DNA from 4 places in the Streptomyces sp. NPDC033177 genome. Region 4 is predicted to be linked to each of the others. Evidence: riboswitches for the same ligand, from Rfam matches in the RefSeq annotation. Region 4 holds a riboswitch; each other region holds the start of a gene.
The links. A riboswitch is a leader RNA that binds a small molecule or an ion and turns the genes downstream of it on or off. The one in region 4 is predicted to bind cyclic di-AMP.
Positions count from the first base shown of each region.

Region 1: another riboswitch for cyclic di-AMP. It lies ahead of ACZ5U5_RS00920 (LysM peptidoglycan-binding domain-containing protein); the one in region 4 lies ahead of ACZ5U5_RS29130 (M23 family metallopeptidase).
Region 2: another riboswitch for cyclic di-AMP. It lies ahead of ACZ5U5_RS12625 (C40 family peptidase); the one in region 4 lies ahead of ACZ5U5_RS29130 (M23 family metallopeptidase).
Region 3: another riboswitch for cyclic di-AMP. It lies ahead of ACZ5U5_RS26360 (M23 family metallopeptidase); the one in region 4 lies ahead of ACZ5U5_RS29130 (M23 family metallopeptidase).

Region 1 is NZ_JBVIPS010000001.1:190,843-196,212, forward strand. It holds gene ACZ5U5_RS00915 (PAS domain S-box protein) at 1-1,037, shown strand, start outside; cyclic di-AMP (ydaO/yuaA leader) riboswitch at 1,703-1,859, shown strand; gene ACZ5U5_RS00920 (LysM peptidoglycan-binding domain-containing protein) at 1,862-2,608, shown strand; gene ACZ5U5_RS00925 (hypothetical protein) at 2,808-3,923, shown strand; gene ACZ5U5_RS00930 (beta propeller repeat protein) at 3,926-5,035, shown strand; gene ACZ5U5_RS00935 (GNAT family N-acetyltransferase) at 5,105-5,370, shown strand, end outside.
Region 2 is NZ_JBVIPS010000003.1:328,821-334,190, forward strand. It holds gene ACZ5U5_RS12605 (helix-turn-helix domain-containing protein) at 1-379, opposite strand, end outside; gene ACZ5U5_RS12610 (ATP-binding protein) at 650-1,111, shown strand; gene ACZ5U5_RS12615 (LysR family transcriptional regulator) at 1,100-2,011, opposite strand; gene ACZ5U5_RS12620 (DUF6328 family protein) at 2,124-2,666, opposite strand; gene ACZ5U5_RS12625 (C40 family peptidase) at 2,766-3,239, opposite strand; cyclic di-AMP (ydaO/yuaA leader) riboswitch at 3,243-3,406, opposite strand; gene ACZ5U5_RS12630 (hypothetical protein) at 3,771-4,079, opposite strand; gene ACZ5U5_RS12635 (ATP-dependent Clp protease proteolytic subunit) at 4,087-4,752, opposite strand; gene ACZ5U5_RS12640 (amidase family protein) at 5,035-5,370, shown strand, end outside.
Region 3 is NZ_JBVIPS010000008.1:20,756-26,125, reverse strand. It holds gene ACZ5U5_RS26375 (GAF and ANTAR domain-containing protein) at 108-848, shown strand; tRNA gene ACZ5U5_RS26370 (tRNA-Met) at 1,761-1,834, shown strand; gene ACZ5U5_RS26365 (PP2C family protein-serine/threonine phosphatase) at 1,945-3,102, shown strand; cyclic di-AMP (ydaO/yuaA leader) riboswitch at 3,305-3,451, shown strand; gene ACZ5U5_RS26360 (M23 family metallopeptidase) at 3,463-4,548, shown strand; gene ACZ5U5_RS26355 (aldo/keto reductase) at 4,691-5,370, shown strand, end outside.
Region 4 is NZ_JBVIPS010000009.1:116,794-122,163, reverse strand. It holds gene ACZ5U5_RS29145 (bifunctional acetate--CoA ligase family protein/GNAT family N-acetyltransferase) at 1-686, opposite strand, end outside; gene ACZ5U5_RS29140 (HPr family phosphocarrier protein) at 820-1,101, shown strand; gene ACZ5U5_RS29135 (GntR family transcriptional regulator) at 1,246-1,932, opposite strand; gene ACZ5U5_RS29130 (M23 family metallopeptidase) at 2,159-2,962, opposite strand; cyclic di-AMP (ydaO/yuaA leader) riboswitch at 2,975-3,138, opposite strand; gene ACZ5U5_RS29125 (M16 family metallopeptidase) at 3,335-4,720, opposite strand; gene ACZ5U5_RS29120 (M16 family metallopeptidase) at 4,717-5,370, opposite strand, start outside.

The DNA.
Region 1 (5,370 bases), on a different contig from region 4:
CGGTGGAGGTCGACGCGCACGCCCCACACCGGTACGCCGCCTTCGCCGACCTCGTCGACCTGGCCCCGGCCGCCGCCTTCATCCGGGACCGCTCGGGACGCTATCTGTGGGCCAACCACGCCTACGCGCACCTCTACGGCACCACCCCGGGAGAACTCACCGGCCGGTACATCGAAGACTTCGACGCCCCCGCCGAGGCTGTCCAGTTCCGCGCCCTGGACCAGGAGATCCTCGACCGGGGCACCCCGGTGCGGCACACCCTCGGCTATCGCCGGCCGGACGGCAGCCTCGGCCAGGCAGCCGGCCACCGCTTCCCCGTACGGGAGGACACGGAGACCTGCGTCGCCGGAATCTACGTGGACATCACCGACCACCTCCGCGCCATGGTCCAGCGCCAGGAGGCGGAGGAGAACCTGCAGGCGCTGCGCGACCACAGCGGCCTGCCCTGCGCGCTGCTCTCGGCCAACGGGCGCGTGATCGAAGCGAGTTCGGCCGCCGCCGATCTCTTCCACCTCGGCTTGCCCGACCTGGTGGGCCGCCGCGCGCACACGCTGCTCGCCCCCGCCTCCGCCTCCTCTTCCGCCTCTGACCTCGATCGGCTGCACCGCAGATGGAACGGTCTGATAGCCCGCCGCACGAGACGGGTGGAGACGTCCGCCGTGCTCGTCGACGCCCGGGGCCGGCAACGCCGTGCGCAGCTGCACCTGACGACGGTCGGCCATTCCGCTGCCCGCGCCCAACACGTCTGGGCCGTCGTCACGCATCAGAGCCTGGCCCACGAGGCCCATCCCTCGCTCACCGCCGCGCAGATCCGCATCCTCTCCCTCCTGGCGGAGGGCAGCAGCAACAGTGACATCGCCGCCTCGCTGCGGCTGTCCCGGCAGACGGTCGACTATCACCTGAGCCGCCTGCGGCAACTCCTGGACGCAACCACCCGCCCCGCCCTGGTCGCCCGCGCGTACGTCCTCGGCATCCTCGCCCCATGCGCCTGGCCCCCGCGTTCGGCGACTGCCGCCCATCCGCTCAGTTCCGTGTGACGGGCGAAATCCAGGACACAGGAGCCAACACCTGGAAATGGCCCGGCGTCTGACGTGAACGAATCTATTTCGAGCTGTCAGCGGCGACTCCGTCGCGGCCGCGGTCACGAGCCTTGGGTTCTTGCAGCAGAGACGCTTCTCCCCGCGGTGCGCCCCCCCCTGGCCCGGCAGCTGCGCATGCACCTGGTCGACCGCGCCACGTTCGCCAACTGGGCGGCAGGAGCACGGCCGTTGCGGGAGTTGCTGCCCAATATCCCGCCCCCGCCCCGCTTTGTACCTACGAACTGAGGGCCCATATCAGGCCCTCCAGAAGGCGTCACCACCGGGTCCAACCGAAAGTGATGCCCGTTTTGACATGAAAAATAGGGATCACGTTATGTCCGCTTTTGCGAATAAGGCCACGTCTGCACCGACTTGGCTTTGCAATGCAGTGGAATGAGTCACACCCGCAGATCGGGGCCTCAAGGGCCGCCCAGCGCATTTTCGTTTCCCGCAAACAAAGTTGAGGCTATTTGATCAATGGGGGCGCGGGCCGCAGACGTCGAGAAAGGCCCTAGCGCATTCTCCGAGCGAATTCCGGCCTTGTTCTGTCCGGGCATTCTCGCCTAACGTCACCGTCAATCCGGATGGAACGCCGAATCCTGCCGCTGTCCGGAAACCCTTCCCGTACTCACTCACTTACGCACGGCAGGAGCGGGGGACCCAGGTAAGCCGCCGATCCGGATTCCGGAACGGCTCGGGGTTAAGTCGCATTCACAGTGCGACCGGACATCTCCCGTCCGAACCCGACAGCTCACCTCGTAGGCGACGGAGAGGAATGCGTCATGCCTGCAAAGGGTAAGCACCGCCGTCCCAAGTCCAGCTCGCTCAGCCGGGGCATCGCCGCGGCAGGCACGGGCGGCGCCGTGCTCGTCCTCCCGGTGATCGGTGCGACTGCCGCCAGCGCGGCACAGCCCGCCGCCGCCAAGCCCGCCGCCGCGCCCAAGACCTACGTCGTCGCCGCGGGCGACTCCCTCGCCAAGATCGCCCGGGAGCACTCCGTCAGCGGCGGCTGGAAGAAGCTGTACGAGGACAACCGCAGCGTTCTGGGCAGCGACCCGAAGCTGATCCACCCCGGACTCAAGATCACCGTCGGACAGAAGGCTCCGGCGGACGACGCGGCCGCCTCCAAGGCGTCCGACGAGCGCGCGGACCGCTCCGAGCGCACGAACGCGGCCAAGCCCGCCGCCGCCCCGGCGAAGAAGACGTACGCCAACAACCTCGACGGCTGGATCAAGGAGTCGCTCGACGTCATGGCCCAGCACGGCATCCCCGGCACTTACGAGGGCATCCACCGCAACATCATGCGCGAGTCCTCCGGCAACCCGCAGGCCATCAACAACTGGGACGTCAACGCCGTCGCGGGAACCCCGTCCAAGGGACTCCTGCAGGTCATCGCCCCGACCTTCGACGCCTACCACGTGGCCGGCACCTCGCTGGACAGCTATGACCCGGTCGCCAACATCACCGCCGCCTGCAACTACGCGGCCGACCGGTACGGCTCGATCGACAACGTGAACGGCCCCTACTAGGGGATCCCGGTCTCGACAGCCCTGAGCCCCGGCATGCAGTGCGTGCCGGGGCTCAGGGCTGGCGGAACCTCCCGGAAGAGACTCTCGAATTGGCATGCACCCGTCTATTCACGGTCGGGTGCATGCCAATAAGGTGAGCGACCTTCGCGTTCTGGGGGGTCTCATGAACGGTCGTCGTGGTCTTCGTGGTCTCCATGCTTTGCGTGGTCTCCGTGCGGTCGTCATCTGCATCGTCATCGCGTGTACCGCGGCCGTGTCGCCCGTCGCGGTCGTATCCCCGGCCGCGGCTGCGCCGCCTGCCGAAGCCCACGCGCCGAACGTGACGCGGAGCTGGTCGGCGCTGCCGGTGCCCGCGGCCGCACCGCCCGTGACCGTGTCCGATCTTGCCGCCCGCGGGCCGGACGATGCCTGGGCGACCGGGTACGAGCACACCACCGACTGGGTGCGTCCGATGCTGTACCGGTGGGACGGTGCGGCGTGGGGCCGGGACAGCAGCTTCCCCGGCGCCGAGGCGTCGGGCTGGCTCGGCAAGGTGCAGTTCGTCGGCAAGGAAACATGGATCTTGCACAACCGTGACGGAGCGGGCGAGATCCTGCGCCACTCGGCAGGAGGGCCGGAAGCGCCGGAAGGGTGGAGCACAGTCCCTCTGCCGCAGACGATGTGGGTCTACCAGGACTTCGCCGCCGTACCCGGCGCCGCCTGGGTGGTCGGTGAGGACGAGACCGGGCTGAAGGTTCTGCACCACGACGGCTCCGGCTGGACCACACAGTCCACCCCCGACGGCGTCCTGTACGTCATGGGGATCACCGCGCGTACGGCCACCGACGCCTGGGCCTGGGCGGACACCACCAGCGGGACCACCGTCCTGCGCTGGAACGGCACCGCCTGGCGGGACGCGAAGGTGCCGCTGCCGCCGAACAGCAACGTACACACGATGCTGCTTGAACCCTCCGGCCGCGTCACGATCGGCGGCAGCCAGTACAGCGACGGCGCGCCACGCACGTACCTCATGACCTGGAACGGCCGCACCTGGCGCACCACCTACCCGCCCCTGGGCGACACCAGCACCGAGGCCATGGTGCGCGGCCCGGACGGCGCGCTGTGGCTGCCGGTGCGCAGCGACCGCGCGTTCCAGTCGAAGTACGCGCGGGTCGACGGCTCCCGCACCACCTTCTCCTACGGCCCCGAGCGCACGAACGCGATCGACGTGAAACCGCGTGCGCTGACGAGGGCCGGGTCCTCGCTGCTGTCCTTCGGGACCGCCGAGATCTACGGCTCGAAACCGAACCTGATGAGCGAGCGGCTGGGAGGCTGACCATGGTGCGCCGACTTCTCGTCACGGTTCTCGCCGTCGCGATGACCGTCATCACCGTCATGAGCTCGGCCGCGGCGGAGCCCGCTGCCTGGCGACACGTCCCGGTCCCGGCACAGGTTCGCCCGCAGGCCGGGCTGAACGAGGCCGTGGCGTTCGGTCCCGACCGGGCGTGGGCCGTGGGCTCCGACGCCGTCGGCCGCGAGGCACCGGGCTTTCCGCTGATGCTGCGCTGGGACGGGACCGCGTGGCAGCGCCAGAGTCTTCCCAAGGTCGGCTGGCAGGGTGACCTGCTGTCCATCGCCGCGACCTCACCGACCGCGATCTGGGCGGTCGGCCGCGACTCGGCGGGCGGCGCCCGCCTGCTGCGTTACGACGGCACCACCTGGCGCGAGAGCCGGCCGCCCCGCGGTGTCCTGCTGACCAAGGTCGTCACCGGTGGGGGCGAGACCTGGCTGATCGGATCGCGGGACGGCGCGCAGGTCTTGCTGCGACGGGACGGGAGCAGTTGGCAGGCCATGTCGGTGCCGCCGGGAGCCGTCTACGGCATGCACATCCTGGCGGCCGACGACATCTGGGCCGCGGGCGCCACCAACTCGGGTGCGGCGGTCTCGCATTGGGACGGGCAGGAGTGGCAGCAGACGATCGTGGACGGGTTCCCGAGGTCGGCCGTGGGCAGTGTGTTCGCGGTATCTGAGACAGAGGTGTGGGCAGGTGGCACGGCCGGGTTCGTCGGTGGTCCGGTGGGCAAGCCGATTCCGCCACTGCTGATGCGCTGGGACGGAAACGCGTGGAGCCGCGTGACCGTGCCCACCGACTTCGGCTCGATCAGTTCGTTCGCTCCCGCCGCGAACGGCAAGCTGGGCTGGGTCTCGGTGGCCAACTCGCAGAAGTACGGTCCGCCCGGCAGCTACCCGCCACTGGTGTCCGGGCCGGATTTCCTGTCCTGGGACGGCCAGTCGTTCACCGGGCACAACGAACCGGCGGTGGCCGGGGAGGGTGACTCCCGGACACTGCAGCTCGTGCCGGTGCCGGGTACGTCGACGGTGTGGTCGGTCGGCCGTGCCGCCGGACCCGAGAACACATTCGCTCCGCGCACTCAACGCTTCGGCTGAGCAGGCCTTTTCGGAGAAGTGGATCACCAAGGTGATCCACTTCTCCGGACAAGGTCCTAGCATTGGCCCATGTCCCACAAGCCGTCACGAGTCGAACTGCGCCCGCTCACCCTCGCCGACCAGGATGAGTTCTGCACCCTCGTGCGGGCCAGCACCGAGCTCCACGCGCCGTGGATGCAACTGCCCACGACCGCGGCGGAGTTCCAGGACTGGATGCGCCGCTTCGGCGACGGCACCACCCAGGGCTTTCTGATCCGCGTTCAGGAGACCGGCGCGGCGGCCGGGATGGTGAACATCAACTCGATCATCCGGGGGCGCTACCAGGGCGCATCACT
Region 2 (5,370 bases), on a different contig from region 4:
GCAACAGGCCCGGCACGACGGTGGTCTCCAGGGTGCGCATCCCACAGGCCTGTGACTCCAGGCTGATGAAGTCGCGGTAGGCGGGCGGCAGCAGCTCGCGGTAGGCGTGCCACCAGTGGCGCCGTCCGCCGTCGTCGTCGGAGCCCGCCAATGCCACCAGCAGCTGGCGGAGGTGGGGGTCCGCCACCTCGTACGCATCGAGCAACAGCCCTACGTCGGCCGCCTTGACGCTGCTACGTCCCGTCTCGATCCGGCTGACCTTCGACTGATGCCAGCCGACCCGGTCCGCCGCCTGGCCACTGGTGAGCCCGGCGTGCGTGCGCAGTGCACGCAGTTCGGCGCCGAGTTTCCGGCGGCGCACCGCGGGACCGTACCGCATGTCCGTCTCCTTCCCGACGGAGCGTTTCTCTTCGGCCTCCCCCGGGCCGTTCAGGGGCGACAGTAGAGGAAGGGCCGACCGCGCGCCCAAATACGGTCTCTCGTAGCAGAGTTCACCGCTTTGAGCGACAGATATATGCACATCTTGGTGGATGGCCACCGCTGAGCGCTCCAAGAGTGGCAGTCTGGCGCGAAGCACCATTCCGGGACTGTCCTCGTGCCTTCGCTACGAGTCGGAGCCGAGCCCCGGTGGGAAAGGGACAGCGTCGCCATGGCAGACCTTCAGGAAGCATCCGTCACCCTGCCGAGCGATCCTGCCTCGGTCTCCGCGGCCCGGAAATACGTCTCGACCATCCTGGCCGAGTGGGATCTGCCGGGCGAGACCGAGGTGGCCGACACAGTCCGGCTCATCGTCTCCGAGCTCGCCACGAACGCCGTTCAGCACACCCGGGGCCAGTCGCCCACCTTCCGGGTGGACATCGAGCTTGACCGGGACGAGCAGCTGCGCATCGGTGTCACCGACAGCCACCCCCGCTACCCCAAGCGGCTGCCCGCCGCCGTCCAGCAGGACAACGGCCGGGGCCTGGTCATCATCCGCTGGCTGACCATGGAATGCGGCGGCAGGCTGTCGGTCACGCCCACTCCCGAGGGCGGCAAGACGGTCTGGATCGAGCTGCCGTGGACCACGCCCGTCCGAGGTGGGGCAGCGGCCCCCTCGACCTCACCCCGCTGAGCGGCCGAAGGCGCCCCGGAGCAAAGCCCGGAAGGTGTCCGCCGCCGGATGCGACACGTCGGTGCGGTGGACGACCGAGATCGTGCGCCGCAGATCGCCCGGCTCGAGCGGCCTCGTCCCCACCGGGGTGGCAGCCGTCCGCGCCACCATCTCCGGTACGACGGCGACGCCGAGCCCGGCGCTGACCAGCGCGCACACCAGCGCGTAGCCCGGGGTCTCGACCAGGACCGCGGGAGTCGCACCGGCCCGGACGAGCGCGGACTCGACGCCTTGGCGGGGCGGATACGGCGGCGCCATGCTGATGAGCGGCTGTCCGGCGAGTTCCCTCAGGGGCAGTCGTGACGAGTCGCTCGCGAGTGCGTGGCCCGGTGAGGTCACCAGGATCAGTTCCTCGACCAGGAGCGGCTCCGCGCTCACGGACGCGGGCAGCGCGACCGGATCCGCGGGCTCGTACGTGTGGGTGAGGGCCAGGTCGACCTCGCCCGCCGCCACGGCCGCGACGCCGAGCGGCGGTTCGTAGCCCCGTACCGTCAGATCGACATCGGGATGGGCGCGGCGGAACGCGGTCAGCGCGGGCGGCACCAGGTGGATTCCGGCGGTGGTGAAGGTCCCCAGGCGCAGTCTGCCGCCGGACAGGCCCGCAAGGCGTGTCAGTTCGTGCCGGGCCTGCTCCATCTCGTCCAGGACCCGGCGGGCCCGCGCGAGCAGCAGCTCACCCGCGCCGGTCAGCCGTGCCCCGCGGTGATGGCGTACCAGGAGCGCGGTGCCCGCCTCACGTTCGAGCTTGGCCAGCTGCTGGGAGAGGGCGGGCACGGTGTAGCCGAGGCGTTCGGCGGCGCGGGTGATCGACCCGGCCTCGGAGACCGCCACCAGTGCGGCGAGCCGCGTCGGGTCGTACATGGTCGCTCCCGGCGGCGTGGGGGTAAACGGCTGCTCAAGGCAGACCCAGGATATGCGCGCGCTGCGGTCGTCGGCGCGGCCGGCGAGCGCTGAACGGGCGCGGGCCGGTGCTTCACCGAGGCTTTGATGACCTGACGTCGTCCGGGCCGTCCGATTCCTCGTCGTCGCGCGCACGGCGCACCAGAAGGGGGAGCAGTCCCCACAGGCCCGAGCACACCACGAGCGTGGCCGCGCTCGCGATGATTCCGCCGGTCCGGCCCACCGCCACGTCGACGACCAGGAGCACGGCGCCCGAGACCGCGAAGACCAGGACCACCAGACCGATGCCGGCCAGACGGGACGACACGCGCACGATCAGCGGCTTGGAGTGCTGGCCGAACAGCGACCTGTGCACGGCCGCCGGCGCGGTGAACAGCGCGGCGGCGAGCACGGCGAGCAGCAGCGTGGTGACGTATGTGGCGCGCTGCACCGTGTCGAGCGAGGTGAAGCGCTCGGTGAAGGCGAGGGTCAGCAGGAAGGCGAAGAGGATCTGCACCCCGGCCTGCGTGACGCGCAGCTCCTGGAGGATCTCCGCGAAGTTGCGGTCGGCGCGTTCGAAGCGCGTCTCGTTGCGCGGTGGGTCGTCCGAGGGGGGAGCACTGTTGTTTTCGGCCATGGCGCACGAGTATCCGTGCCGACACGCCCCACGCTTGACGGGCGCGCCGACCAGAGGGCCGGGCGGGGGGCCGCCCGGCCGACGGCCGGTGACGGATGATCAGCGCACCCTGCCGTACGAGACGCTCTTCGTCCAGATCTTCTCGAGCCGCACCTTGGTGTTCGACTTGGGGGCGTGCCAGATCCGGCCCTTACCGGCGTAGATGCCGACGTGGTAGACGTTCCGGCCGGAGTGGAAGAAGACCAGGTCGCCGCGGACGCGGTTGGACGCGGAGACATGGCGGGTCTTGTTGTACTGCTGTGCGGCGGTGCGTGGCAGCTTCTTGCCCGCGCGCTTGAAGGAGTACTGGGTCAGGCCCGAGCAGTCGAAGCGGTGTGGCCCCGTGGCCCCGTAGCGGTACGGAGAGCCTTTCTTGGAGGCGGCGATCTTGAGCGCCTTCGTCCCGTGTGTCGCGGCCTCCGCCTCCGACGTGAGCCCGGGGGCCACGAGGGTGCCGCCTACGACGGCGAGCGTGAGGGCGGATACGGACCCGACCCTGGTGAGCAGCGACGGAACATGATTCAGCGCAGTCATGCGCAACCCTTCGTCAACCGCCTGTGAAGGATGACCTGTCGGATTCGGGCTGACAAAGTTGCCCGGCCGCGTACTGCGGCTTCACCCCAAGGATCGTTGTCCGGACCTTCCGGACCGACCCGTCATGCCTGGGTCCTCCACTCCTGCCGATGCACCGATGTCGACCGGTCATCCGGGCGGCGGCAGGACTCGGCGTCCGCCCGGACCGCCCCGCCGCTGTGGCGGGGGCTTGTCGTCGGAGAGGATCTTGACCCGACTTGGGGTCGAAAACCGAGCCGAAACGGCGTTTTGTGAGGCTCCTCACGGCTGAACCGTTCGGGTGGACACGGTCGGATTCGGGAACCGGAGAGCGCGCCGGATGATCGTTCGACCAGCACCGGAACGAGGAATTCCGGCCCACGCGTACACATCTGACGCAACTGAAGGCGTCTCAAAAAAGGACGTATGTCTACGCCGAATGTGGTAGCCCGTTTGGTTCGTTTGAGATCACCCCCGGACGCAACGGAGTTCGCGGGCCCGGATGACGGGGGCTCAGGATGCCGCCGGGGGCGGCACGGTGACCCGCCCGGCACGCCGCTCTCCGTCGAGCACACGCAGCGCACGGGCCAGCGTCGGTGCGTGCACGGCGGTTTCACCCCGCTGGTGCATGAGCGTCAGGGCGTCCCGCAGGGCGGTCGCGCTGCTGACCAGGGCCTGGGCGGCGCGTAGTCCTCCGTAGGTGTCCGATGCGCGGGCGGGGTTGATCCGGCCCAGCAGGTCGACCACTTCGAGGTACCGGTCGATCAACTCGCCCTCGGCGCGGGTGAGCGCGGGGAGCGGGGGAAGTTCGGGCGGCAGCATCGGTGGCTCACCCCGCATCCGGGGTGCGCGGGTCCGGGCTGTGCCTATCCGGGGTGAGCGGGGAGGACTTGCGGCTCGCGATGATCCGGTCCACCAGGCCGTAGTCGACCGCCTCGGCGGCGTCGAAGATCTTGTCCCGCTCTATGTCGGCCGCGACGCGTTCCGCGCTCTGTCCCGTGTGCCGGACGAGCAGCTTCTCCAGTTGCGCGCGCGTGCGCAGGAGTTCGTCGGCCTGGATCGCCAGGTCGGAGGTCTGGCCTCGGACCGGCTCGGCGAGCGAGGGCTGGTGGATCAGCACGCGGGCGCCGGGCAGCGCGAGCCGCTTGCCGGGAGTGCCCGCGGCCAGCAGGACGGCGGCCGACGACGCGGCCTGGCCCAGACAGGTCGTCTCCACGTCGCAGGCGACGAACTGGATCGTGTCGTAGATCGCGGTCATCGCGCTGAAGGAGCCGCCGGGGGAGTTGATGTAGAGCGCGATGTCGCGGTCGGGCGCCAGGTATTCGAGGTGCATGAACTGCGCCATCACGTCATTGGCCGACGTGTCGTCGATCGGCGTCCCCAAGAAGACGATGCGCTCCTCGAGCAGCTTCGAGTACGGGTCCAGCGTCCGCTGGCCCGTACTGGAGCGCTCGGTGAACTCGGGCAGGACATAACGGGCGAACGGCTGGTTCATGGCATGTCTCTCCTCTGCCGGGGTCGGCTGCTCCCCAAGGCCTCTGTAAAAAATGTACAGGACGTACGTAAAGTGGGGTGAGGGGCGGACGCGGCGCGGGCATGCTTCGCCTCGTCGTGATCTCAACCGCCCCCAGCCGAGAGCCTCGTATGGCAGCGTCCGAGCTCGCCCACCTCGCTCGGCGCGCTCGTCGAGAGTGCGGCGGACCGGATCAAACCCAGCCTCGTCCGGAACGTACGGCAGGGGCGCGCGCTCACCGGCATCGACCTGGAGCGGGCCACCGTGCTGCACGGCGAACTGTTCCACCGGATGCGGGAGTTCTTCGACCGCAATGACGCGCTGATTCTGCCGACGAGCCAAGTGCCGCCTTTCGATGTCGAGTTGGAGTATCCGGACAACATCGACGGGGAGCCGATGACGGACTACCTGGACTGGATGCGCTCCGCGTACCTGGTGTCCGCCACCGGTTGCCCGGCCCTGTCCGTGCCCGCCGGATTCACCCCGGGCGGACTGCCGGTCGGGCTGCAGATCGTCGGGCCGCACCGCGGCGACCTACGTGTTCTGCGGATCGGCCACGCCTTCGAGCAAGCCACCCGGCACGGCGAGCGCAGGCCGGGG
Region 3 (5,370 bases), on a different contig from region 4:
TTGGCTTCCGATCCGGGCAGCGTCGGCGGTGAATGCCGGAGTTCGGACGCCACCATGACCGCGCGCTTCAACATCGCCTGCCTGCCTGCTCGCGCACCGAGCCTTCGATGACGGCCGCCCGGCGGGAGGCCGTGATCCTCGCCGCCCGCTACACCGGTGATAACTCCAAACCCGGATTACGCATCGGGGAGGCGTGCCGGAGGGCCCTGCACAGCGCGTACTCCGTGGGGCTCACACTGGCGGTCGATGCCGCCCTGGCGCAGCGGGTGTCGCTCTGCGCGGTCGGGCCGCTGGCCCGCAAGGGCGAGGAGCTGCAAATCAGTCTCGGCGAAGGCCCGTGTGTACAGGCCCTGAGCCAGCGCGCTCAGGTATCGGTCGACGATCTCGACGACGCGGCCGCAACCCGGCACTGGCCTGTCTTTGCCCAGCAGGCGAAGGCGCACTACATCCGCGCCGCCTACGCCCTGCCGATCCTCAACGGCGCCGACCCGGCACGGCAGGCGGGCCTCGTCCTCACCCTCTACCGCCACCGGCCCGGCCCGATCTCCGACGCCGACCTGCAAGTTGCCCAGGACCACGCCGACGCCGCGGACCTCCTGCTCCTCGCTACACCCGTGCCGACTGAGGACGAGCTCGTCCACGCCTGGCTCCTGCCCGCGGATGCCGTGGTCCACCAGGCCATCGGCATGATCAGCTACCGCCACTCCCTCACGACCGGCCAGGCCCTCGCCCTGCTGCGCGCCCATGCCCACACCCAGGCGACGCCCTTGACCGGCCTGGCCCGTGCCATCGTCGACGACCACGTCACACGTTTCGATCCACCCGGCTCCGGCACTGGAGAGAGCTGACGGGGTTGCCGGATCGCGAGAACGAACGCGCGGTCGTCGAAGAGAGCGCCTCAAGGCAGAAGGGCAACTGGTCCGTCCACCGACAGGCGTTGGGCGAGCTGCCTGAAACGGCCCCTATCGCGGCTGCCCACGGAGCTTTATCCTGATCCCGGACGCAGGAAAAATCACGTGCTGTCACCGACCACGTGATCCCATCAGGCTCCCAGCCCCCGAGCCGGAACAACACCGAGGCCCGGCTGGAGCCGCATCGCCGACAACACGGCTCCAACCTCCGCCCTCCCGGCCTGTGGGGGTGATCTCGCACCCTCAACTCCGGGGTGGGCCCGCGAGGATGCGGCGGCAGGGAGCCCCGCACATCCTCACGCTTGGGGATCGCCGTCACACACCGGCGGCGATTCCCAAGCCCGGCCTCACCGGCCGGTCTGTCTCGATTCTCCCACCGCGGGCCGCCACTGGACCGGTTCCGTGGACACCTCGTCGAATGGCAGGGCGAACCGCGGTAGGCCCACTGCCGACCTCGAGCGGCCGATCTTTCTGCCGGCCGGGTTTCCACGCCTCCGGTTTCTGTCCGTGGGGAATGCTCGGTCGGGACGGTATGGGGGGTCACGTCAGGTAGGGCACGCGGCCGCCGCCAGAAGGCCTGAGCCGGACCTGGGCCGGCAGCGCGGTCCGAGCGTGGTCGATGACGTTGCCGTTGGAGCAGTTGTCATGCCTATGGTGATGATCTTCTTCAGGAGCTGGCAAACGACGCCCGGTCCGGGTCGTCACGCTCCGCCGGGCGCCCGAGCGGACCGTCTCCCCAGCTCCCCTGCGCCCCTGCGCCCCTGCGCCCCTGTGGAAGGCTCCGTTCGCAGGCGGTTCGTAACCGGTTCGCTTTCACTCCCCCTGATGGCGTAGAGTTGCATTCAACGGCGCGGGGTGGAGCAGCTCGGTAGCTCGCTGGGCTCATAACCCAGAGGTCGCAGGTTCAAATCCTGTCCCCGCTACTAAAGACCGAAGGCCCGGATCCAGAAATGGATCCGGGCCTTCGGTGTTTCCATGACCCGGTCGGCCCACACCGGTCGCCCCCCGCCGCCCCTCCGGGAACCCTGAGTGAGTGGGGCAGCGAGGAGGAATCGGCGGGGGCGGCGGCACGCGTCCCGATGTCCGGCACGAGCGGGCACTCGTGCGGGCTCTTCCCCTGCTGCTCATCGTCCTCGGGATCGTGTACGACGTGTCGACCCCCGCCAGGTTCACCGCCGTGCCCCTGTTCACCGCGGCCCCGCTCATCGCAGCGCCCTTCTACTCGCTGCTCAGCACCGTCCTCATCGGCACCGCCTCCTGCTCCGCCGTCCTCGCCCTGCACTTCAAGTCCAGCACCACCACCGACGTGGAGGCCGTCACCGAACTGATCACGGTGGCGACCGTCGCCGTCCTCGCCGTCGTCATCAACCGCGTCGTACGTCGCAGCGACAAACAGCTCGCGTCCGCCCGCTCCATCTCCGAGGCCGCCCAGCGCGCCGTGCTGCCACAGCCGGACCCCCGCATCGGCGGCCTCGACGTCGCGGCACGGTACGAGGCCGCGGAGGCCGACGCGTTCATCGGAGGCGATCTGTACGCCGTGCAGGACACCCCGCACGGCGTCCGCGTCATCGTCGGCGACGTACGGGGCAAGGGCATGGGCGCGGTGGCGGCCGTCGCCGTGGTGATCGGGGCGTTCCGGGAGGCCGCCGAGCAGGAGTCCACGCTTGAGGCCGTGGCACAGCGCCTGGAGCGTGCCCTCGCGCGTGAGGGCACACGGCGCGACGGGCTCGACGCCTTCGAGGGGTTCACCACCGCCGTGCTCGCGGAGATCCCGCACGGCGACGGTCTGGTGCGTCTCATCAACCGCGGGCACCCGGGCCCGCTGCTCCTGCGCGGCGACGGACGGCTGTGCGTCATGTCCGCCACCGAGCCCGCACTGCCGCTCGGGATGGGTGACCTGGGCGCCTGGCCGGACCGCGCGGACGAGACGGAGTTCCCGCCGGGGGCGATGCTGCTGCTCTACACCGACGGGCTCTCCGAGGCGCGTGACGCCCGGGGCGAGTTCTACGACCCGGCGACGCGGCTCGGCGGCCGGATCTTCCCGGGGCCGGGCGGACCCGACGCACTCCTGACGACGCTCGTCGAGGAAGTGCGGCGGCACACCGGCGGCGGGGGGACCGACGACATGGCGTTGCTCGCGGTGCGGCGGCCCCTGTCACCGGCCGTGACGGAAGGACACCACTCCGCATAACAACTGACGCACTGTCAAGGAGATGTGAAGCTCCGGTGTGTGAAGAAGTGGGGTCAACTCGCCCCGTTCCGGCCCCCGGTGTCCCGATAAATGCAGGCCGTGAGCATTAACGATCAGTCGGAACAGCTTGGAATACGGGCCTGCTGTCTATTAACGTTCGATAACGCAGCGCGGTCGTCCCAGCCGTCACTCGAGTCGGCTCCGCGCGCACGCGCCTAATCCCGAAAGGGAGCCGGGGAACCACTAATTGGGGTGAATCGGGCATCTGTGCCTCCGTGCCAGATGTTCGTAGGAGACCTTCCTGCTCCGAACCCGTCAGCTAACCCGGTAGGCGAGAAGGAAGGAAAGGAGTGCGCCCCAGTGGCGTCCAACCGCCCTGCCCCCCAAGGCGTTTACGTACCGAATGACGACGATTTCGGTGGGTACGACGACAATTCCTGGGAGGAATGGAACCCCACCGAGGAGTCCATCCGTCCCGTCCGCGGCAGGCACCGCGTCCACAAGCGGGGTGGTGGCGGGCTCGCCCGCAGCTCCACGGTTCTCGGCGTAGGCGTCATCGCCGCCGTCGGCGCGGGCGGCATCGCCACCGCGCAGGACGGCAAGCCCCCGGTCTCCATCGCGATGCCGGACCTCTCGGCCGTCACGGACTCGCTGCCGGAGGCCAAGTCGCTTCCGGGCGTGGGTTCCCTGATATCCGACGGCTCGGCCGACTCGGGTTCCGCGGACAACGGCGTGACGACCGCCGCCGCACCCCTCAGCGCCGCCGGCCTCAGCACCGCCGACGCCGAGCAGGGCACCACGGACGCGGGCGAGGCACTGCGGGCCCGCATCATGGAGCAGGCGGAGAGCCAGCAGGACCAGGCGGACGACGCGGTCCAGAAGGCCGCCGAGGAAGCCGCCGTCAAGCAGGCCGCCGAACAGGCCGCCGCCAAGCAGTCCGCGGCCGAGAAGAAGATCGCCGCCGAGAAGGCCGCCGCGAAGAAGAAGGCCGAGGCCGCCGCCAAGAAGAAGGCCGAGGCGGAGCGCCTGGCCAAGCTCGCGAAGAGCTACACGCTGCCCGTCGCCTCGTACACGCTCACCGGCACCTTCGGTCAGCCCGGCTCCATGTGGTCCTCCGGCTACCACACCGGCCTGGACTTCGCGGCTCCCACGGGCACGCCCATCAAGGCCGTCCACTCCGGCACCATCAAGGAGGCCGGCTGGGCGGGGGCGTACGGCTACCGCACGGTCCTCGAACTCGACGACGGCACCGAGGTCTGGTTCTGCCACCAGTCCTCCATGAACGTCAGCGCCGGCCAGAAGGTCACCACCGGCGAGACCATCGGCCGCGTCGGTGCCACCGGCAACGTCACCGGCGCGCACCTCCACATGGAGGTTCACCCGGGCGGCGACTCCACCGGGGTCGACCCGGCGGCGTGGCTGCGCGGCAAGGGCCAGTCGATCTGAGGTAACCCCAGAACCCCGGCGGTCCTGGCGACAACCCCCCGACGTCAGGGCTGCCGGTTCGGCATGCGAGCCTTCCGTGCGCGGATGGAATCGGCGTCCCGCTGCACGGAATTCCGTGGTCCGTACAGGCGTTGATCCCCTCATGACTTCTCTCCGCAAGCTTGGCTCGTCCGACCTCGAGGTCTTCCCGCTCGCCCTGGGCGGCAACGTCTTCGGCTGGACGGCCGACGAGGCGCAGTCCTTCGACGTGCTGGACGCCTACACCGCCGCGGGCGGCAACTTCATCGACACCGCCGACGTCTACTCGGCCTGGGTGCCGGGCAACAAGGGCGGCGAGTCCGAGACCGTCATCGGCAACTGGTTCGCCGCGCGCGGCAATCGCTCCGACGTCGTGCTGGCCACCAAGGTCGGCGCCCACCCCGACTTCAAGGGCCTGTCCGCGCGCACCATCAAGGCCGGTGCCGAGGAGTCGCTGCGCCGCCTGCGCACCGATTACATCGACCTCTACTACACGCACTACGACGACCCGACCGTCCCGGTCGAGGAGGTCATCGGCGCGCTCGACGACCTGGTGACGTCCGGCAAGGTGCGCGCCATCGCCGCGTCCAACGTGACCCCCGAGCGGCTCCAGGAGTTCCTGGACTTCTCCGACCGCGAGGGCCTCGCGCGCTACTCGGTGCTTCAGCCGCACTACAACCTCGTCTCGCGCGACACGTACGAGGGCCCGCTGGAGCAGGTCGCCTCCCGCTCGGGCCTGGCTGCCGTCCCGTACTACGCGCTCGCCTCCGGCTTCCTGACCGGCAAGTACCGCCCGGGGGCGCG
Region 4 (5,370 bases):
CGGCCGACGCCGCCCGGTGTGCGCCCGACGCCGATCACCGCGACCGACTTCGGCGTGAGCAGCCGCTGCACCGACCGCGCCTCGGCCCGCTGCTCACGGGCGCGCTGCACGGCGAGCGAGCGGTCGGTCGGTTCCAGATCGAATTCGAGCCGTACGACACCGTCCTCGAAGCTGCGCTTCTGCTGGTAGCCCGCATCCGTGAACACCTTGATCATCTTGGTGTTCGCGGGCAGCACCTCGGCCACGAAGCGGCGGATGCCGCGCTCCCTGGCGACGGCGGCGATGTGTTCGAGGAGGGTGGAGGCCACTCCCCTGCCCTGGTGGGCGTCCTGCACGAGGAAGGCGACCTCGGCCTCGTCGGCGGGCGCGCTCGCGGACATGCCGCGCTCGTCGATGCGGTCGAAGCGGACGGTGGCGATGAACTCGCCGCCGACGGTGGCCGCGAGACCCACCCGGTCCACCTGGTCGTGATGGGTGAAGCGGTGCACGTCCTTGGCGGACAGGCGGGGGTAGGGCGCGAAGAAGCGGTAGTACTTCGACTCGTCCGAGACCTGTTCGTAGAAGCTGACCAGGCGGTCCGCGTCCTCGGCCGTGATCGGCCTGATCCGGGCGGTGCCTCCGTCACGCAGGACGACATCGGCTTCCCAGTGGGAGGGGTATGCGTGCCGGTCCGACGGGGTCTGCATGGGCCCAGGGTACGGGTCGCGGGGGCGCCTTGGCCGGGGCAGGCTAGGAGACGTCGAACGGCCGGCGGAGCACTCGTGACGGCATGAGACACTGGTCTAGACAAGTGTGAGACACCTGGAAGGGCAGCAACACATGGCTGAGCGCCGCGTCAACGTCGGCTGGGCCGAGGGCCTTCACGCCCGACCCGCCTCCATCTTCGTCCGCGCGGCCACCGCCGCCGGCGTCCCCGTGACGATCGCCAAGGCTGACGGCAACCCCGTGAACGCCGCCTCCATGCTCGCGGTGCTCGGTCTGGGCGCGCAGGGCGGCGAGGAGATCACCCTCGCCTCCGACGCCGAGGGTGCGGATGCCGCTCTCGACCGTCTGGCGAAGCTGGTCGCGGACGGCCTCGAGGAACTCCCCGAGACCGTCTAGTAAAGACTGGAAATCAAACACTGAAGGGCCTGCCCCCGAAATAGGGGTGGGCCCTTCGGTGTTTTCTTGCTGCTATTCGGGCAGCAAGAAATAACGCCCCGCCCAATAGCGCTTCTTTGCACTTCTTTGTATACGGCGCCTCTGTTAAAGCCGCAGACCCGCTGTGTTTACGGAATGTTGCGAACCCCTCACACCGGAGAGCCGGCGCACGAAGCGCGGCCGGTGCGCGGAGGTCGTCCGCTCCGTGTGCTGAGCGGTGAGCGCGCGGGCCCGTTCCGCGTCCCCGCGGGCGACCGCGTCGACGATCGCGGCGTGCTCGGCCCACGCCTCGGCGGGCGCGGCGGACGTCTCGACCACGTACATCCAGGCGATCTTGTGCCGGAGCTGAGTGAGCAGCGCCGTGAGACCCGGGCTGCCGGACGCCTGGGCGAGCGTCTCGTGGAACCAGCCGCCCAGGGAGCGCAGATCCTCGCTGTGGCCGCGCCTCGACCGCTCCTGGCCGAGCCTGACGAGACCGCGCAAGACCTTCAGGTGCGCCTCCGTGCGGCGCTGGGCGGCGCGGGCCGCGCCCAGCGGCTCCAGGAGCGCGCGGATCTCCAGGAGGTCGGCGGCCTCCTCCTCGGTGGGCTCCGCGACGCACGCGCCCGCGTGCCGGCGCGTGACGACGAAGCCCTCCGCCTCAAGGGTGCGCAGGGCTTCGCGCACCGGGACGCGGGAGACTCCGTAGCGGCGCGCGAGCAGTTCCTCGGTGAGGCGGCCACCCCGTTCGTAGACACCGGAGACGATGTCGTCCCGGATGGCCGTGCATACCGAGTGCGCGGGAATGCGCATGACTGACCTCCGCACTAATCCCCGCGAAACGCGGTCGATCGACGCCTGTTCCGCGACTCTATTGCAGGGCGGCCGAATTTCCGACGGCAGGCTGAAATCCAGGGATACTTTTGGCCAAAGGAGATACGGGAACGGCGAAAGCCCCGGCTCTCGACGAGCCGGGGCTTTCGGTGAATCAGTGGCGCTGCGTGCGTCCGCCGTCGACCGCTGGATCAGACCGCTGGGATCAGACGTTGACGCCGTGCGAGCGGAGGTACGAGACGGGGTCGATGTCCGTGCCGTAGTCCGCGCCGGTGCGGGCCTCGAAGTGCAGGTGCGGGCCGCTGGAGTTGCCGGTGGAGCCGGAGAGGCCTATCTGCTGGCCCGGGGTGACCGCCTGGCCGACCGTGACACCGAGGGACGACATGTGGCCGTACTGGGTGTACGTGCCGTCGTTCATCTTGATGACCACGTTGTTGCCGTAGGCACCGCCCCAGCCGGCCTCGACGACGGTGCCGGAGCCGACCGCGTGGACCGAGGTGCCGGAGGCGGCGTGGAAGTCGACGCCGGTGTGGCTGCCGGAGGACCACATGGCGCCGCCGGTCTGGTAGCCCGTGGAGACGTACGAGCCGGAGATCGGGGAGACGTAGCTGTTGAGGCGCTTGCGCTCGGCCTCGCGAGCGGCACGCTCCTTGGCCTCGCGCTCCTTCTTGGCCTTGGCCTTCGCCTCGGCCTCGGCCTTGCGCTTCGCCTCTTCGGCCTTCTTCTTGGCGGCCTCTTCGGCCTTCTTGGCGGCGGCAGCGGCGTCGGCGGCCTGCTGCTGGGCGGCGGCCTGCGCGTCGATGCTCTCGGCGAGCGAGTCGCCGACGGAGATGGCCTGGGTCAGGCCGGTGTGCTCAAGAGCCGCCGCGTCGTCGGCGGCGAGCGCCGGAGCGGCCAGGCCTCCGATGACACCGGTGGTGGTGAGGGCGGCGACGCCCGCCACGTTCGCGGTGGTACGCGTGAGGCGGCTCGGGCGACGGTGCTTCCCGGTGGCACGGGTGAACGCCATGAAGCGGCTGATCCTTTCCTTCCTTCTCGCCTACCGGGTTAGCTGACGGGTTCGGAGCAGGAAGGTCTCCTACGAGTCCCTCACCTGACGGCAAGGTTCCCGATTCACCCCAAGGGGACATGTGGGTCCCCGGCTCCCCTGGCTCGCGCCGTACGGGGACTCGGCGATGACTGTCCGGTGCCGCGGGTGCGACTACTGCATGACGAACAGCCGGGATGACGCTAAGCGGGGCGTCTTTCAAACGACAAACGGATCAGAGCTTTTGTAGCGCACGCCACAGGTCAGACACGTAACCTCCATACTAATTCGGACATATGAGAACCCCAGTGATTAATCTCAGCCACTGGGGTCCCGATATGTCCTGACTGTCACTCAGCCCGTGGCCACACTCACTTCACCGATGCCAAGGGCCCTGACGGGCTCCTCGATCTGCGAGGCGTCACCGACGAGCACCGTCACAAGGCGGTCCACCGGGAAGGCGCTCACGACGGCGGCAGTGGCCTCCACGGTGCCGGTCGCGGCCAACTGTCGGTACAGCTGGGCCTGGAAGTCGTCCGGCAGGTGCTGCTCGACCTGGTCGGCCAGGGTGGCCGCGACGGACGCCGCCATCTCGTACTTGAGCGGGGCGACGCCCACCAGGTTCTGCACGGCGACATCGCGCTCGGCGTCCGTGAGGCCGTCGGCCGCGAGGGTGCGCAGGACCTTCCACAGGTCGTCGAGCGCCGGGCCCGTGGACTCGGTGTCCACGGAGCCGCTGATGGCGAGCATCGCGGCGCCGGTGCCGTCCGGTGTGGAACGCAGGACCTGGGCGAACGACCGTACGCCGTAGGTGTATCCCTTCTCCTCGCGCAGGACGCGGTCCAGGCGCGAGGTGAGGGTGCCGCCGAGGCAGTACGTGCCGAGCACCTGCGCGGGCCAGACGCGGTCGTGGCGGTCCGGTCCCACGCGGCCGATGAGCAGCTGCGTCTGGACGGCTCCGGGGCGGTCCACGATGACGACACGCCCGGTGTCGTCCGCGGTCACCGGGGGCACCGGGCGCGGCTCGGCGGTGCCGCCCGTCCAGGCGCCGACGGTGTCGGCGAGGACGGCGTCCAGGTCGACGCCGGTCAGGTCGCCCACGACGACGGCGGTCGCCGTGGCGGGACGCACGTGCTTCTCGTAGAAGGTGCGCACGGCCGCCGAGTCGATGGCCGTGACCGTCTCCTCGGTGCCCTGACGGGGGCGCGACATGCGCGAGGTCGCCGGGAAGAGCTGCCGGGAGAGCTCCTTGGCGGCGCGGCGCCCCGGGTTGGCGGCCTCGTGCGGGATCTCGTCCAGGCGGTTGCGCACGAGGCGCTCGATCTCGCTGTCCGCGAAGGCGGGAGCGCGCAGGGCGTCGGAGAGCAGACCGAGCGCCTTCGGGAGGCGGGACACCGGGACTTCGAGCGAGACGCGTACGCCGGGGTGGTCGGCGTGCGCGTCCATGGTGGCGCCGCAGCGGTCGAGTTCGGCGGCGAAGTCCTCGGCGGAGTGCTTGTCCGTACCTTCGTTGAAGGCCCTCGCCATGATCGTGGCCACGCCGTCGAGGCCCGCGGGCTCGGCGTCGAGCGGCGCCTCCAGGTGGACCTCCACCGCGACGACCTGCTGGCCGGGGCGGTGGCAGCGCAGCACCGTGAGGCCGTTGTCCAGGGTGGCGCGCTCGGGCGCGGGGAAGGCCCACGGCCGTGCGTCGCCCGCCTGGGGCTGCGGGTGGAACTGCATCGTTGCGGCCTCGGTCACTTCGCCGCCTCCTCTTCGTCCTCGTCGGTGGCTTCGGCGCCCGCTACGGGCTCGTACACGAGCACGGCGCGGTTGTCGGGGCGCAGGCGGGCCGCCGCGGCCGCCTTGACCTCTTCCGCGGTGACGTCCAGGACGCGCCCGACGGCGGTGAGGGCGAGCTGCGGGTCACCGAACAGGACGGCGTACCGGCAGAGTTCGTCCGCGCGTCCTGAGACCGTGGAGAGCCGGTCGAGCCACTCGCGCTCCAGCTGTGCCTGGGCGCGCTCCATCTCCTCCTCGGTGGGGCCCTCTTCCGCGAAGCGGGCGAGCTCCTCGTCGACCGCGGCCTCGATGACGGGTACCTCGACGTCACCGGACGTCTTCACGTCGAGCCAGCCGAGCGAGGGGGCACCGGCGAGCCGCAGCAGGCCGAACCCGGCCGCCACGGCGGTGCGATCGCGGCGCACGAGGCGGTTGTAGAGCCGCGACGACTCGCCGCTGCCGAGGACCGTCAGCGCCAGGTCGGCCGCGTCGCACGCGCGCGTGCCGTCCTCCGGGAGGCGGTAGGCGGCCATCAGGGCGCGGGCCGGGACCTCTTCCTCGACGACCTCGCGCAGCTCCTTGCCGATCGTGTCGGGCAGCGAGCCGTCGCGCGGCGGCTGCTTGCCGTC